Regions from separate parts of the Actinomadura sp. NPDC000929 genome, predicted to be linked through region 1. Evidence: riboswitches for the same ligand, from Rfam matches in the RefSeq annotation. Region 1 holds a riboswitch; the other holds the start of a gene.
What was found. Region 1 has a riboswitch for ZMP and ZTP ahead of ABWI04_RS35015 (bifunctional methylenetetrahydrofolate dehydrogenase/methenyltetrahydrofolate cyclohydrolase). Riboswitches for the same ligand answer to the same signal wherever they lie in the genome.
Positions count from the first base shown of each region.

Region 2: linked by a shared signal. The riboswitch ahead of glyA (serine hydroxymethyltransferase) and the one ahead of ABWI04_RS35015 (bifunctional methylenetetrahydrofolate dehydrogenase/methenyltetrahydrofolate cyclohydrolase) in region 1 are both predicted to bind ZMP and ZTP.

Region 1 covers NZ_JBEUPA010000151.1:192-12,417, forward strand. Annotated here, with positions in the region: gene ABWI04_RS35000 (GAP family protein) at 95-721, shown strand; gene ABWI04_RS35005 (hypothetical protein) at 864-1,040, shown strand; gene ABWI04_RS35010 (GNAT family N-acetyltransferase) at 1,060-1,653, opposite strand; ZMP/ZTP riboswitch at 1,783-1,868, shown strand; gene ABWI04_RS35015 (bifunctional methylenetetrahydrofolate dehydrogenase/methenyltetrahydrofolate cyclohydrolase) at 1,931-2,791, shown strand; gene ABWI04_RS35020 (FHA domain-containing protein) at 2,993-3,724, opposite strand; gene ABWI04_RS35025 (DUF3017 domain-containing protein) at 4,019-4,459, shown strand; gene ABWI04_RS35030 (NADP-dependent isocitrate dehydrogenase) at 4,598-5,815, shown strand; gene ABWI04_RS35035 (malate dehydrogenase) at 6,081-7,070, shown strand; gene ABWI04_RS35040 (HSP90 family protein) at 7,244-9,019, shown strand; gene ABWI04_RS35045 (hypothetical protein) at 9,006-11,672, shown strand; gene galK (galactokinase) at 11,665-12,226, opposite strand, start outside.
Region 2 covers NZ_JBEUPA010000266.1:84-4,957, forward strand. Annotated here, with positions in the region: partial or broken gene bla (class A beta-lactamase) at 1-750, shown strand, start outside; gene ABWI04_RS41530 (MFS transporter) at 747-1,994, shown strand; gene ABWI04_RS41535 (Lrp/AsnC family transcriptional regulator) at 2,072-2,563, shown strand; partial or broken gene ABWI04_RS41540 (DMT family transporter) at 2,673-3,506, shown strand; ZMP/ZTP riboswitch at 3,611-3,697, shown strand; gene glyA (serine hydroxymethyltransferase) at 3,751-4,874, shown strand, end outside.

The DNA.
Region 1 (12,226 bases):
GTCGGCCGACGGACCGAGCCCCGGTCGCTCCTCTAGCGTGAGCCCTGACGAGGGGCGTCTCCCGTGCGGCGGGAGCCACGGCGGGGGAGGGGCCATGAGCTTTCAGGTGCTCCCGCTGGCCATCACGATGATGGCGGGTCCCCAGATCATGTCGGCGATCATCCTGGTGACGACCCCGAGGCCCGTGCGGGTCTCCCTGGCGTTCCTGGCGGGCGTGGCCATCTCGGCGAGCGCGGGCGTCGCCGCCGCGCGGGGCATCTTCGCGCTGGTGGGCAACAGCGTGGACATCGGCAAGCCGTCCGACGACAGCTCGGTCGGCAAGATCGTCCAGTATGTGCTGATCGCGCTGCTGCTGGCCGCCATCGTGCGCAACTACGTGAAACGGGCCACGATCGAACCGCCCAAATGGCTCGGCTCGCTGATGAACGCCGGGCCGGGCCGGGCGTTCAAGACCGGGCTGCTGCTGATCATCCTGATGCCCTCCGACATCATCGTGATGCTCACGGTGGGGGCCAACCTGGAGCAGCACCACGAGGGCGCGGCGGAGGCCGCCGTCTTCGTCGGGGCCACCCTCCTGGTCGCGGCGCTGCCGCTGCTCGCCGTGCTGCTCTTCCACCGGCGCGCCGAGCGCGCCATGCCCCGCGCGCGGGAGTGGATGACGAACAACAGCTGGATGGTCAACATCATCTGCTGCCTGATCTTCATCGCGATCATCCACTGACGGCGGCCCGCCCGGCCGCCCTCGCGCGACCCGTTCCGCGGCGCGGGACCACACACGGCCGCCGGGCGGGTACCCTCAGGCTGCCGCGCCCCCCTGTGACCCTCCCTTGACCCCGGCGCGGGCGTTCCGTGGTGGAGGCAGGATGAATCTGCTGATGTCCCTCATGCTCGGCGTCGTCTACCAGGCCGACTTGCTGCTGATGGAGTCGCGCCAGGTGATCGGGCTGGTCGCCGCGTTCCTGGCCGCGGTGCTCGCCGCCCAGCTCGGCTGGCACGGCACCGACCGCCTCATCGGCTGGCGCCAGCGCTCCGAGGACTGAGCGCCCCGCCCACCGGCCGTCAGCGCAGTCTCGCGCGCAGGGCGCGTTCGGCGGCGGGCCAGTCGTCGTCCGTCATCGCGTAGACGGCGGTGTCGCGGATCGAGCCGTCCGCGCGGATCCGGTGCTTCCGGTGGACGCCCTCGAACGCCGCCCCGAGCCGCTCGATCGCCGCGCGCGACCGCTCGTTGCTGACGTGCGTGTGCCAGCCGACCCGGATCGCCCCTAGGTCGGCGAACGCGCGGCCTATGAGCAGCAGCTTCGCCTCGGTGTTGAGCCCCGTCCGGTGCCACCGCGCCCCGATCCACGTGTGGCCGATGCACAGGCCGCGGTCGGACGGTGAGATCTCGTAGTACGACGTCGTCCCGGCGACCTCCCCGGTCACCGCGTCGATCTGGACCCAGGGCAGGCGCAGCCCGCGCTCGCAGGCCGCCAGCGCCTGGTCGACCTGCGCGCGCATGTCGGCGACGCTCTCCGGCCGGCGCTGGCTCATCCACGTCCACAGGTCCGGGTCCTTGGACGCCTCGAACAGGCCCGGGGCGTGGTCGGCGGACAGCGGCTCCAGCCGCACGTACCGCCCGGTCAGGACGGGCCGCTCGAACCATTCCTCGTTCATGCGGAGCACGCTAGGACCCCGGGGGCGGCCTCCGGCAGAGCCACTCGGCGCCCTTTTCCGCAAGCCACTCGCGGGGGGCCTCCTCCACGGAGCCGCGGGGCCCGCCGTCTCCGGGCGGCCGGTTAGCATGGGGGCCTACGCGACTGGCGCGGTCAAGGTGGATCACCACCGGGGAGCGAACGACAGTCCGGACACCGCGCGCCTGGGTGGACGGGACCCATCCGGCCGGGCTGTGCGCCCGGGGCCCGGTCCCGCCGAGATCCACGCGGAGGAACGCATGACGGCACAGATTCTGGACGGCAAGGCCACGGCCGCCGAGATCCGCTCGAACCTCAAGGTCCGCGTCGAGGCGCTGCGCGAGCGCGGCGTCTCCGTCGGGCTCGGCACCGTCCTGGTCGGCGACGACCCCGGCAGCCACTCGTACGTGAACATGAAGCACCGCGACTGCGCCGAGGTCGGCATCGAGAGCATCCGCCGCGACCTGCCCGCCACCGCCTCGCAGGACGAGGTGGAGCGCGCCGTCGCCGAGCTGAACGCCGACCCCGCCTGCACCGGCTACATCGTCCAGCTGCCGCTCCCGAAGGGCCTCGACGAGCAGCGCGTGCTGGAGCGCATCGACCCCGTCAAGGACGCCGACGGCCTGCACCCGGTCAACCTCGGCCGGCTCGTCCTGATGCAGCCGGGCCCGCTGCCGTGCACGCCGAAGGGCATCGTCGAGCTGCTGCGCCGCTTCGACGTCCCGCTGAAGGGGGCCGAGGTCACCGTCGTCGGCCGCGGCATCACCGTCGGCCGTTCCCTCGGCCTGCTGCTGACCCGCCGCACCGAGAACGCGACCGTCACCCTCTGCCACACCGCCACCCGCGACCTCGCCGAGCACACCCGCAAGGCCGACATCGTCGTGGCCGCGGCCGGGGTGCCCGGCCTCATCACGGCCGACATGGTCAAGCCCGGCGCAGCCGTCCTCGACGTGGGCGTGTCCCGCGTGGACGGCAAGCTCGCCGGGGACGTCGCCGCCGACGTCCGCGACGTCGCCGGCTGGGTCGCGCCCAACCCCGGCGGTGTCGGCCCGATGACCCGCGCCATGCTCCTCGCGAACGTCGTCGAGGCGGCCGAGCAGGCCACAGGGCAGGCCGTCTGACCACCAGCCCGACCGGCCGGCCCCGCCGGGCCGGCCGGGCACGGGCCGCGGACAGGCACGCTTCGGGGGCCGCCACCAGCACCTGGGTGGCGGCCCCCGCCGGCGAGTCCCTGGGCCGCGCCGTCACTTACGCGGCCGCATCGGGGGCTGAGCGATCGCCCTCCTGTCGCGCTGCCGGGGAGGGCGACCGCGGGTCTCACATCAGCTGGCCCTCCGTCCCGCGGCCGTGCTGTGCGCCGGACGGCCCGGGCCGTGCGCGTGGCCGGTGGCGCCCGGCCGGCGCGTCTCGGTGGTGCCGCGCACCCCGGGGACGCGCCCGTCCATCGGCGGACGGCCCTGCTGGGGCACGTGCACCGGCGGCAGCGGGCGGACGAGGCCCATCGCGATGACCTCGTTGGCGAGCCGGGTGCGCCGGTTGGCGCCCTCGGGGATCCGGAACTTCTGGTAGAGGCGCAGCAGGTGCTGCTTGACCGCGGCCTCCGTGACGACCAGCTCGCCGGCGATGTCGCGCGCCGTGGCCGGGGCCACGAACGCCTCGTCGGACAGTGCGGGCCGGCACAGCGAGGTCAGCACGTCGACCTCCCGGCGGGTGAGCTCGGGCGCGACGGCGCGCCGCAGTTCGACGTCCGGGTCGACCTCCTCACGGGGGATGCCCCCCAAGCGGCAGCGCGCCGTGCCGAAGCTCACGACGTCACCGTCCTCCAGCACACGGCGGGCGATCGGCCGGCCGTTGACGCGCGTCCCGTTGCGGGACAGGCCCATGTCCACCACGTAGACGTACGGGCCACGTCGGACGATCTCTGCGTGCAAACGGGACACAGACGGGTCGTCGAGGCGGATGTCCACTCCTCTCCCTCTCCCGACCGTCGTCACGTCGGGGCGCAGCGGCACCACCAGCCCGCTGTCCTCGATCCGCATGAACGGCCCCTCCACGGCAGTCCTCCCAGCTAGTTAGCGACCCCTGTCTGCCGGGTTACCCGGGTGCCATGCCGTCACACCCTCCTACTGGCGAGTAGGACCGATGGCGCAGGGGATTCCGGGCTCTCGGCCATCACCTTGAGCACATAGGTCCCATCCGCATTTCGGCGGCGTGTGACAAACCGGACGCTCCCCCCGCCGCCTCGCTTGCGTCTCCGCCCCGACTCATCTGCGTCCCCCCGCGGACCGCTCCCGCCGGAGGGGTGCGCGATGTCGTGCCGGGGCCCGATTGCCTATACCGTGAGGGCCATGAGCACCCAGGTGCACCGGCGCAGGCGCAAGGCGCCGCGTCGGAGGAGCGCCGCCCCGCACTGGCTCGCGCGGCTGCCGTACCTCCTCGTGCTCAGCGGCGTCGGCGCGGGGCTCACGCTGTGCGCCTTCAACTACTTTCGCAAGGGCTCGGGCCTGATGGCCGCCGCGCTGCTCATCGGCGCGCTGGCCCGGCTGCTGCTGCCCGAGTCGCAGCTCGGCCCGCTCGCCGTCCGGAGCCGGTCGGTCGACTGCTGGACGCTCGTGATCCTCGGCGAGATGGTCGCGTTCGTGTCGCTGAGCGTCCCGCCGATGAACAAGACCGGGCTCGTCCTCGCCGGCGCGTTCGGCGTGCTGATCGCGTTCACGATGATGGTGCGCGGGGCGCGGCTGCTCCTCGCCGGGCGCTCCTCCCGGACGGCCAAGGAGCCCCCGGGCTAGCGCGTCGCCGCAGGTCAGGCCGGAGGCGGCGGGTCCCAGGGCAAGGCCAGGTCTAGACCTCATGACCGCCTCGGCTAGCCTTGCCAGTTGAGCCTTACAAGGACTGCTGGCCAGGTGTAGGAAAGGGACAGCAACAGCATGCCCAAGATCAAAGTAGCGGGCCCGGTCGTCGAACTCGACGGCGACGAAATGACGCGGATCATCTGGAAATTCATCAAGGACCAGTTGATCCTGCCCTACCTCGATGTGGACCTGAAGTACTACGACCTGGGGATCGAGCACCGTGACGCCACGGACGACCAGGTCACCGTCGACGCCGCCAAGGCCATCCTGGAGCACGGCGTCGGTGTGAAGTGCGCGACCATCACCCCCGACGAGGCGCGCGTCGAGGAGTTCGGCCTGAAGAAGATGTGGCGGTCCCCGAACGGGACGATCCGCAACATCCTGGGCGGCGTGATCTTCCGTGAGCCGATCGTTGTCTCCAACATCCCGCGCCTGGTCCCCGGCTGGACGAAGCCGATCATCATCGGCCGCCACGCCCACGGCGACCAGTACAAGGCCACCGACTTCGTCGTGCCGGGCCCGGGCAAGGTGACGATCACCTACACCCCCGAGAACGGCGACGAGCCGATGGAGTTCGAGGTCGCCTCGTTCCCCGGCGGCGGCGTGGCCATGGGCATGTACAACTACGACGACTCGATCCGCGACTTCGCCCGGACGAGCATGCGGTACGCGCTGAGCCGCGGGATGCCGCTGTACATGTCGACGAAGAACACGATCCTCAAGGCCTACGACGGCCGGTTCAAGGACCTCTTCCAGGAGATCTACGAGACCGAGTTCAAGGCCGAGTTCGAGGCCAAGGGCCTCACCTACGAGCACCGCCTGATCGACGACATGGTCGCGGCCGCGCTCAAGTGGGAGGGCGGGTTCGTCTGGGCCGCCAAGAACTACGACGGCGACGTCCAGTCCGACACCCTCGCGCAGGGCTTCGGCTCCCTCGGCCTGATGACCTCCGTCCTCATGACCCCCGACGGCAGGACCGTCGAGGCCGAGGCCGCGCACGGCACGGTGACCCGGCACTACCGGCAGCACCAGCAGGGCAAGCCGACGTCGACCAACCCGATCGCGTCGATCTTCGCCTGGACGCGCGGGCTGGAGCACCGCGGCAAGCTCGACGACCAGCCCGAGGTCATCGACTTCGCCCGCAAGCTGGAGCAGGTCTGCATCGAGACCGTCGAGAGCGGCCAGATGACCAAGGACCTCGCCCTGCTCGTCGGCGGGGAGACCCCCTGGCTGACCACGCAGGGCTTCCTGGAGGCGCTCGACACCAACCTCCAGAAGAAGATCGGCGGCTAGCGTCTCGCCGGTCGCCCCCCGCGCACGCGGGGTGAAGGCCGTTCCGGATCCGTCCGGGGCGGCCTTCCGCCTGTTCGGGGCGGGGGGCGTGCCGGGAGGCGCACCTGCGCGGTGGCGGGCGGGACGTGCGCGATAGCCTGGCACCGCAACTATCTCGACGGCGAGAGAACCCGCGCGACGGAGTGCGGGCGGGAGGCCTCTCGGGCGGTCGGGTTCCCAAGGATGGCCGCCTGAGCCCCGTCAGGTCACAGCAGGAGAAGGACGCATGACTCGCACCCCAGTCACCGTTACCGTTACCGGCGCCGCGGGCCAGATCGGCTACGCGCTGCTGTTCCGCATCGCGTCCGGGCACCTCCTCGGCGCGGACGTGCCCGTACGCCTGCGCCTGCTGGAGATCCCGCAGGCGGTGAAGGCCGCGGAGGGCACCGCGATGGAACTGGACGACTGCGCGTTCCCGCTGCTGTCCGGCATCGACATCTTCGACGACGCCGGCCGGGCGTTCGAGGGGACGAACGTGGCGCTGCTGGTCGGCGCGCGCCCGCGCACGAAGGGCATGGAGCGCGGCGACCTGCTGGAGGCCAACGGCGGCATCTTCAAGCCGCAGGGCGAGGCGATCAACGCCGGCGCCGCCGACGACGTCAAGGTCCTCGTGGTCGGCAACCCGGCCAACACCAACGCGCTGATCGCGCAGCAGCACGCGCCGGACGTCCCGGCCGAGCGGTTCACCGCGATGACGCGCCTGGACCACAACCGCGCCCTCGCGCAGCTGGCGAAGAAGACGGGCGCCTCGGTCTCCGACATCCGCAGGATGACGATCTGGGGCAACCACTCCGCCACGCAGTACCCGGACCTGTTCCACGCCGAGATCGCCGGCAGGAACGCCGCCGAGACGGTGAACGACCAGGACTGGCTGGAGAACACCTTCATCCCGACCGTCGCCAAGCGCGGCGCCGCGATCATCGAGGCGCGGGGCGCGTCGTCGGCGGCGTCGGCCGCGTCCGCCGCGATCGACCACGTGCACACCTGGGTGAACGGCACCGCCGACGGCGACTGGACGTCGATGGCGGTCGTGTCGGACGGCTCCTACGGCGTCCCCGAGGGCCTGATCTCCTCCTTCCCGGTCACCGCCGCGGACGGGAAGTGGGAGATCGTCCAGGGCCTGGAGATCGACGACTTCTCCCGCGCCCGGATCGACGCGTCCGTCGCGGAGCTGTCGGAGGAGCGCGAGGCGGTCCGCAAGCTCGGCCTCATCTGACCTGAGCGCGGACGAGCCCCGGACCCCGTGGTCCGGGGCTCGTCCGCGTCCGGGGCCGCTTCCGGGCGGCGGCGGGGCGGCGATCACGCGGTGGCGACGGCAAATGATCTGAATGCGTCGGTATCGGTCGCTAGGGTGTGATCGCTCGGAAAGTGATCGGGGGAGGCGTGCCGGTGGCCGAACAGGCGTTCCAGGTGGACCTGCGGGGCGTGGTGGATCTGCTGAGCCGCCATCTCTACGCGAGCCCGCGCGTCTACCTGCGGGAGCTGCTGCAGAACGCGGTGGACGCGATCACCGCGCGCGGCGCCGGCGGCCGCGTCGAGATCGAGACGGGCGGCGGCGTGCTGCGCGTCCACGACGACGGCGTCGGCCTGACCGAGGACGAGGTGCACACGCTGCTGGCGACCATCGGGCGGTCGTCCAAGCGGGACGAACTGGGCTTCGCGCGGCACGACTTCCTCGGCCAGTTCGGGATCGGGCTGCTGTCGGCGTTCCTCGTCGCGGACGAGATCGAGGTCGTGACGCGGTCCGCGCGCGGCGGCGGCGCCGTCCGGTGGACGGGACGGTCCGAGGGCAGCTACCTGGTCGAGCCGGGCGAGCGCGACGAGCCGGGCACGACGGTGACGCTGCGGGCGCGGCCGGGCGCGGGGGAGCTGCTCAGCCCGCCGGTCGTCGCCGAGCTGGCCGCCACCTACGGGTCGCTCCTCCCGGTCGAGCTGGTCGTGGACGGCGTGGCCGTCACCGGCGACGGGCCGCCGTGGCGGGCGTCCTACCGCGATCCCGCCGACCGCAGGCGGGCGCTGGAGCGGTACTGCGAGGAGGTCTGCGGGTTCACCCCGTTCGACGTCGTGGACCTCGACGTGCCGGAGGCCGGGCTGACGGGCGTCGCGTTCGTCCTGCCCGAGCCGGTGTCGCCGTCCGCGCGCGCCGCGCACCGCGTCTACCTGAAGCGGATGCTGCTGGCCGAGAGCGTCGAGGGACTGCTTCCCGACTGGGCGTTCTTCGCGCGCTGCGTCGTGGACGCGGGGGAGCTGCGGCCGACCGCGAGCCGCGAGGCCCTCTACGAGGACGAGCTGCTCGAATCGACCCGGCACGGCCTCGGCGAGGTGCTGCGGCAGTGGCTGGTGAAGCTCGCCGAGACCGACCCGGCGCGGCTGCGGGCCTTCCTGCGGCTGCACCAGCTCGGCGTCAAGGCGATGGCCCTGCACGACGACGACATGCTGCGGATCGTCGACCGGTGGCTGGAGTACGAGACGTCCTCCGGGCCGATGACCCTGCACGAGTTCCGCCGCCGCCACCCGGACGGCCGGTTCACCGCGGACGTGGACGAGTTCCGGCGGCTCGCGGCGGTCGCGGGCGCCCAGGGCGTGGGCCTGGTCAACGGCGGCTACGTCCACGACACCGAGATCATCGAGCGGCTGCCGGACCTCGATCCCGACATCCGGCTCGCGCGGCTGGACGCGGCCGAGCTGACCACCACCTTCGGCGTCCTCGACCCGGCGGCGGAGCTGGCGCTGCGGCCGTTCCTCGCGGCGGCGCAGCGGGCGGTGGAGCGGCTCGGCTGCGAGGTCGTCGTCCGCGACTTCGACCCCGCGTCGCTGCCCGCGCTGTACCTGACGAGCCGGGACGCGCAGTTCCGCGAGGAGCTGGCCCGCGCGCAGGAGGAGGCGGGCGAGCTGTGGGCGGACGTGCTCGGCGCGGTCGGCGCGACCACGAGCGCCGACCGCCCCCAGCTGGTGCTGAACTACCGCAATCCGCTGGCGCGGCGGGTCACCTCGCTCGGTGACGGCGGGCCGGTCGAGGCGGCCGTCCAGGCCCTGTACGGGCAGGCGCTGCTGCTCGGCCACCATCCGCTGCGGCCCGTCGACACGGCGGTCCTGAACCGTTCCTTCATCGGCCTGCTGGAGTGGGCCGTCCACTCCCCGGAGGGCCCCGTTGAGCATGGATGACGTCTACGCGCTGATGGCGCGGTCGCAGGAGCTGCCCTACGGGGAGGCCCGCACCGTCCTGATCGAGGACGCGCTGCGCCGCGCCGAGGCGGCGGGCGACGAGGTCCTCGCGTTCCACGTGCGGGTCAGGCTGACCGACGCCTACCGGTACGGCGGCGAGCCCGTGAAGGCGTTCGCGACGTTCAGCCGCACGCTGGCCGACCACGACCGCGACCCCGCCCGGTTCGACGAGACGCACAGCCTGCTGTGGCAGATGAAGGCGGTGGTCAGCTCCCTGACCTCGTTCCCCGAGATCCCGCTGGACCGCGCCTACGCCGTCCTCGACGACATGGAGCGGCGCTACAAGGCGGGCGGGCACAGCCTCCAGGCGGTGTACCACTACCGCAACGTGGTGGCGCGGCACATCGGCGACGCTTCGGCGCACGAGTGGTTCGTGAAGTGGCGCGCCGCCGAGCGGGACGAGCTGTCCGACTGCGAGGGCTGCGACCCGACCGGCATGGCCCGCCACCTGGTCGAGGCCGGACGGCACGAGGAGGCGTTCGAGATCGCCGCGCCGGTGCTGAGCGCGCGGCTGTCCTGCAACGAGCAGCCGCAGTCGATCCAGACGGCGCTGCTGCCGGTGTACCTGCGCATGGGCCGCCTGGAGGAGGCCGCCGCCGCGCACCGCCGCGCCTACCGGGTGCACCGGGCGCGCCTCGCCGACCTCGGCGACATCGGCGAGCACCTGGAGTTCTGCGCGGTCACGGGCAACGGGGCGCGCGGCCTGGAGATCCTGCAGCGGCACCTCGGCTGGCTCGACCGGGCCCCGAGCGCGCACGCCGACATGGAGTTCTCCGCCGCGGCGGCCCTGCTGCTGGGGGCGGTCGAGGCGGCCGGGCACGGCGCGGCGACCGTCCGACGACCGGCGGCCGACGACCGCCCGGCGGCGGACGTGCCCCTGCCCGAGCTGCGCGCCGAGCTGGCCGAGCGCGCGACGGCGCTGGCGGCCCGGTTCGACGCCCGCAACGGCACGTCCCACCAGGGCGACAAGGTGCGCGCCACGCTGGAGGCCGAGCCGGTCGTCGACTTCCTGCCGCTGGCCCCCCACCACCGCCGCCCCGCGCCCGCCCCCGCCCCGCGGACCCCTTCCGCGGACGACGCCGCCTCCGCCGACGCCCTCGCGTCCATGGACGATCTCGGGGAGCTGCTCGACCTGGTGGACCGGCGCCGCGCCGACGGCGACCTGCCCGGCATGCTCGCGGCCTTCCGGCGGTTCGACGCCGTCGCCGAGACCACCGGGCCGACGCCCTTCCAGAAGGCCCGCCGCCTGGACGGCCGGGGCGTCGAGCTGGCCGTCGAGGGCGACGGCCAGGGCGCCGCGCGGTGCTGGGAGGAGGCCTCCCGGCTGTACGCGGAGCTGGGCGAGGAGACGCGCCGGTACCGCGCGCTCGGCCGCCTCGGCGCGATGCGCGTCGACCTCGGCGACGAGGGCGGCCTGGAGCAGGTGGTCGCGTCCGCCGAGCACCTCACCGCGCATCCGGGGGAGGACGGCGACGCCACGGCCGCGCTGCTCCGCCTCGCCACCGCGCACCTCGGGCTGGACCGCCCGGCCGAGGCCCTGGCCGCGCTGGACCGGGTCGACACCGGCGACGCGCCCGACCGCGCCGGCGAGCTGTGGTTCCTGCGGGGGCAGGCGCTCCTGCGGACCGGCGACACCGGCGAGGCGGTGGCGGCGCTGCGGCGCTCCGCCGACGCGGCGCGCGCCTCCGGCGAGCCGGAGACGGTCGCCTCGCCCGGCCTGCTGCTCGCCCGCACCCTCGCCCGCGGGGAGACCGGCCCGGACGAGGAGGTGTTCGCCCTGCTCGACGAGGTGATCGCCGCGCTGCCCCCGTCGCCGATGCGCGCGGTGGCGCACTGCGACCGCGGCCTGGCGCTCCTCGCCGCCGACCGGCCGGCCGACGCCGTCGCCGACCTCGCCGAGGCCATCGCGGCCTGGACGGCCGAGGGCATGCACGAGCAGGCCGTCCACCTCCGCGTGGACCTCGCCGCCGCGTACCTGGCCGTGGGCCGCCACCTGGAGGCCGCCGAGACCGCCGAGGAGGCGCTGCCCGGACTGGACGGCGACCCCGCCCGGCGCTGCCGCCTGATCCTCGCGCACGCGCAGAAGGACATGGGCGAGGAGGACGCCGCCGCGACGTTCGCCGACCTCGCCGAGGACGCCGCGCGGGACGGCCGGCACGACGCCGTCGCGCACTTCCTGGAGGAGGCCGGGGGCGTCCTGACCGCCCTCGACAGGGACGCCCAGGCCGCCGCCCGGTTCGCCGAGGCCGCCGAGGCCAACGAGAAGGCGGGCGATCCCTACGGGGTGGTCCGCACCCGCCGCCGCGCCGCGATGAGCCTGCTGTGGAGCGGCGACGCCGACGAGGCCGTCGCCGTCATGGACACGGCCCGCGCGGCCCTGGCCGGGCTGCCCCCGGACAACGAGCCCGCCCGCGTCTGGGAGACCGCCCTCGTCTCCTACGACCAGGCCCGCGTCCTCGGCCAGGTCGGCCGCCTCCCCGAGGCGGCCGCGCACGCCGCGGCCGCCGCCGACGGCTTCACCACCCTGGACGAGACCGGCGCCGCGGAAGAGGCCACCCGCCTGCACGACGACCTCAAGTCGGCCCTCAGCTGACGCGGTGGGCGCCCTCGGAGGGGGGCGCCTCCAGGAACTCCGGGGCCGTCCAGCCGCGGTCGGCGTAGGCGGCCGTGATCGCGTCCCGCACCTTCTGGGCCCGGGCGGCCGGGGTGAGGACGATGGCGGAGCCGCCGAAGCCGCCGCCCACCATGCGGCCGCCCCGGGCGCCCGCGCGCACCGCGGCGTCGACGGCGGCGTCGGCCTCGGGCCAGGAGACCTCGAACTGGTCCCGCAGGGACAGGTGCGAGGCGTTCAGCATGGCGCCGAGCTCGGGGAGGGCGCCGGCGCGCAGCAGCCCGACGGCGGCCTCGACCCGGTGGTTCTCGGTGACGACGTGCTGGACGCGGCGGCGCAGGACGGGGTCGCGCAGCGCGGCGAGGGCGGCGGCGAGGTCCTTGACGTCGCGCAGGGCCTCGACGCCGAGCAGGGACGCGGCCTCCTCGCACTCCGCGCGGCGGCGGCCGTAGTCGCCGCCCGTCAGCGCGTGCGAGGCCCGCGTGTCGACCACCAGCAGGACCATGCCCGAGGCGGCCGGGTCGAACGGGACCTGC
Region 2 (4,874 bases), on a different contig from region 1:
CTCGGCGTGTACGCGCTGGCGACCGGGACCGGAGCCGAGGTCGCCTACCGCGCCGACGAGCGCTTCGCGTTCTGCTCCACCTTCAAGACGCTCGCCGCGGCGGCGGTGCTGCACCGCAACCCGCTCGGCCACCTGGACGAGCGCGTCACCTACACCCGGGCCGACGTGAACTCCATCTCACCGATCACCAAGGACCGCGTCGCCACCGGGATGACCATACGGGAGCTGTGCGACGCCGCCATCCGCTTCAGCGACGGCACGGCGGGGAACCTGCTGATGCGCGACGTCGGCGGACCTTCGGGGCTGACCGCCTACCTGCGGAGCCTCGGCGACACTGTCGGCCGCATGGACGACTACGAGCCCGAGCTGAACAGGGTGCGTCCGGAAGACCCCCGCGACACCACGAGCCCCCGGGCGATCGCCGCCGACTACCGCGCGATCGTCCTCGGGGACGCGCTGGAGCCCGGCAAGCGCGCTCTGGTCCGCGGCTGGCTCGAACGCAGCGCCACGGCCGTCGGAGCCCAGCGCGTGAGGGCGGGTCTGCCCCGGGGATGGAAGGCGGCCAGTAAGACCGGCACCGGCGACTACGGCCGGGCCAACGACATCGCCGTCGTGCGGCCTCCCCGGGGCGCCCCGCTGATGGTGGCCGTCATGTCCGACCGCCCGGGCTACGACACCCCGCCGAAGAACGCCCTGATCGCGGAGGCCACCGCGCTGGTCGTCTCGGACCTGTCCCGGGCAGGGCTGTGACCGCCGTCTCCGTCCCCGCGCCCGCCCCCGCGCCCCCCGGCCCACCGCCCGCCCCCGCCGCGAACCCGTCCGACCGCAGGGTCGTCGCGGTGGTCGTGGCGATCCAGCTCGCCGCCAGCCTCGGCTTCTTCGCGGTGATGGCGCACCTCGTCGCCCACCTCCGGCACGACCTCGGGCTGCTGGCCGGCACGGTCGGCCTGGTCCTCGGCGTGCGGGTGGGCCTGCAGTTCGCGCTGCTCCTGCCGGTCGGCGCGGTCACCGACCTGCTCGGCGCGCGCCGGACCGGAATGATCTCCTGCGCCGTGCGCGCGCTGGGGTTCGCGGGCCTCGGGTTCGCCGGAAGCGTGGGGGCGCTGCTCTGCGCGGCCGTCGCCATCGCGGTCGGCGGAGCGCTCTACAACCCCGCGGGCCACAGCCTGCTGGCGTCCGTCGGCCCCGCCGGCCGGTCGGGCGGCTTCGCCGCCTACGTCGCCGCCCAGCACCTGGCGACGGTCGCGGGCCCGCCGATGGGGCTCCTCCTTCTGGGCACCGGGTCCGGGTTCGCGCTCCTGACGGGGGTGGCCGCCGCACTCTGGGTGGTCGCCGGCGTCCTCTTCCTTCTCGTGCCCCGGTCAGGGAGGAGAAGCTCGACCGCGCGTCCCCGCGACGTCCTCGCGGGCGTGCGGGCGGTGCTCGCCGATCGGGCGTTCCTTTACTTCGCGCTGCTGACCGCGCCCACAACGCTGCTCGCCACCCACATCATGACGGCCGTGCCCCTCCTCGGCTTCACGCCCGCGGTGGCGACGCTCAGCTTCTCCCTGCTGGCGATGGTCGCGGCGGCGGTCCAGCCCCTCGTCGCCGTCCGGCGCCGCGGCGAGCGGCCGTGGGTGCTGCGGACCGGCCTGCTGTGCGCCGCGGCCGGGTTCTTCGTCCTCGCGGCGCTGGACGGCACGCGGCCCGGCCCGCTGATGCTCGCGGCCGTCCTCAACGGCGTCGCCAACGGCCTGGTCCAGCCCTCGGTCTTCCAGCGGACCGCCCGGCGCGCTCCGCCGGAGTGCTTCGGCTCCTACTACGGCGTACTGGCGTTCTGCGCCGGCATGTTCTCCTTCGCGGGCGACCTGGTGATCGGCCGCCTCTTCGACCTCGGCCCGGCGGGCGCGGCGTGGGCCCTCACCGGCGTCGGCGCCTGCGCGCTCCTGGCGGTGGCGTGCACCGCGGCGGACACCATGGCGGGCCCCGTGGCGGGCCCGGCCCGCGGCGAATAATCTTCGGGGGACGGGACGTCCGGGCGCGATTCCCGCGCGGGAGTTCGGCGTCCGCCGGGCAGTTCGGGAGGGACCACATGGACGCGGTCGACCAGGCGATCCTGCGGCGCCTGCAGCGGGACGGGCGGCAGACCAACCGCGAGCTGGCGGAGGCGGTGGGGATCGCGCCGTCCACGGCCCTGGAGCGGACGCGGGCGCTGCGCTCGCGGGGCGTCATCACCGGGTTCCACGCGGCGGCCGACCTGGAGCGGCTGGGACGCGGCGTGCAGGCGCTGATCTCGATCAGGATCCGGCCGCAGTCGCGCGAGGCGATCGAGTCCGCGCGCGACAGCATGGCCTCGATGCCCGAGACGATCGGGGTCTTCGTCGTGACCGGGAACGAGGACCTGCTCGTCCACGTGGCGGTGCCGAGCACCGCGTACCTGCGCGACTTCGTCCTCGACCGGCTGGCGCGCCGCAAGGAGTACGTGGACGTCCGCACGATCGTCGTGTACGACTACGTGCAGCCGGTCGAGCAGTCCGAACTTCCGTCGGACCACCGGCCTGAAGGCCGAACGCCCTACAGCTGAGGTATGCAGTTCTCCGTGAGCGGCGAAGGAATGACGGCCTCGGTCGGTTGAAGCGAACGAATGACGGTCCTAAGGTCTGAGTTCCGCATGTTCGCCTAGCTTCGGCGGCATGGACCGATGGAACAACACATCCGGTGTGCTGCTGGTGCTCGCCGCCGGCGTGCTCTGGGGAACGGTCGGGCCGGCGCAGGTGCTGGCGGGTCCGTCCGCGGACCCGGTCGCGGTCGGCGGCGCCCGGATCCTCTCGGGCGGGCTCGTCCTGGCCGTCCTCGTACTCGTGGCGGACCGCCGCGCGTTCCTGGCGCTGACCAGGCGCACCTGGCCGCCCCTCGCGGCGGCCTCGGCGGCGACCGGCGTCTTCCAGGCGTCGTTCTTCAGCGCGGTCGACCGGACCGGCGCGGCCGTCGCGACCGCCGTCGTGTTCGGGCTCGCGCCCGTCTCCACCGGCCTCTGCGAGCGGCTCGTCCTGGGCGCCCGGCTCGGCCGCCGCTGGTGGGCCGGGACGGCCTGCGCGGTCGGCGGCGTGGCGCTGCTGATGGTGCCGGGGGAGGCCGTCCACGCGGACCCCGCCGGGATCGCGCTGAGCCTGGCCGGCGGCACGTGCTTCGGCGTCTACACGGTCTCGGCCAAGGTGCTGGTGTCGGCCGAGACGCTCACGGGTCACGGCGGCGGGATGCGAGGGGCCGGGATGGCCGGAGCGGTGTCGGTGACGCTCCTGGCCGGGGGAGCGGCCCTGCTTCCCTGGACGCTGCCGGAACTGCCCGCCCTCGCCGCGCCGCGCTCGGCGGCCCTGGTGGCCTGGCTCGGGATCGCCGCCACCGCCGCCGCGTACATGTTCTTCGTCACCGGCCTCGGCCGGGTGACGGCCGCGACCGCCGGGACGCTCAGCCTCGCCGAGCCGCTCGTCGCCGCCGGCCTGGCCGTGGCCGTCCTCGGCGAGCGCATGTCGGCGCCGGTCGCGGCGGGGTCGCTGCTGCTGCTGGGCGGGCTGTTCCTGGTCTCGGTCCCCGCACGCGCGCCCCGCCGGCGCGGGCCGGCCCGGTATGATGGCGCCCACGCGACTGGCGCAGTCAAGGTGGAGACGACCACCGGGGAGCGAAAGTAGTCCGCACACCGCGCGCCTGGGTGTACGGGTCCCCTTCGCCGGGGTGCCCGAAGCCCCGGCGCGAGCAGCGCGGAGGCTCACGATGCACGAACCGGCCGTACCCCATCTGCAGGGCCAGGACCCCGAGATCGCCGCGCTGGTGGAGGCCGAGGCCCGCCGCCAGTACGAGAAGATCCGCCTGATCGCCTCGGAGAACTACGTCTCGGAGGCGGTGCTGGAGGCCGCCGGCACGGTCCTGACCAACAAGTACTCCGAGGGCTACGCGGGCAAGCGCTACTACGAGGGCCAGCAGAACGTCGACCCCATCGAGCTGCTCGCCATCGAGCGGGCGAAGGGCGTGTTCGGCGCCGAGCACGCCAACGTCCAGCCCTACTCGGGCTCGCCCGCCAACCTCGCCGTCTACATGGCGTTCCTGGAGCCCGGCGACCCGGTCATGGGCCTGTCGCTGCCGATGGGCGGCCACCTGACGCACGGCTGGTCGGTTTCGGCCACCGGCAAGTGGTTCCGCCCCGTCCGCTACGACGTGCGCGCCGACACCGGCCGCGTCGACATGGACCAGGTGCGCGACCTCGCCCTCAAGGAGCGGCCGAAGCTGATCTGGTGCGGCGGCACCGCGGTCCCGCGGACGATCGACTTCCCGGCGTTCGCCGAGATCGCCCGGGAGGCCGGGGCGGTCCTGGCGGCCGACATCGCGCACATCGCGGGCCTGGTCGCCGGCGGCGCGCACCCGTCCCCGGTCGGGCACGCCGACGTCGTCACCACCACCACGCACAAGACGCTGCGCGGCCCCCGCGGCGCCATGATCCTGTCGACGGCGGAGCACGCGAAGGCGGTCGACAAGGCCGTCTTCCCGGGCCTGCAGGGCGGGCCGCACAACCACACGACGGCCGCGATCGCCGTCGCGCTGAAGGAGGCGGCGCAGCCGGACTTCGCCGGGTACGCGCGGCAGGTGGTCACGAACGCCAAGGCGCTGGCCGCCGCGCTGCTGGACCGCGGCTACGACCTGATCTCCGGAGGCACCGACAACCACCTCATCCTCATCGACCTGACCGGCAAGGGCGTCGCGGGCAAGCCCGCCGCGCAGGCCCTCGACCGCGCCGGCATCGAGCTGAACTACAACGCCGTCCCGTTCGACCCGCGCAAGCCCTTCGACCCGTCCGGGCTGCGGCTCGGCACCGCCGCGATCACCACCCGGGGGATCGGCGA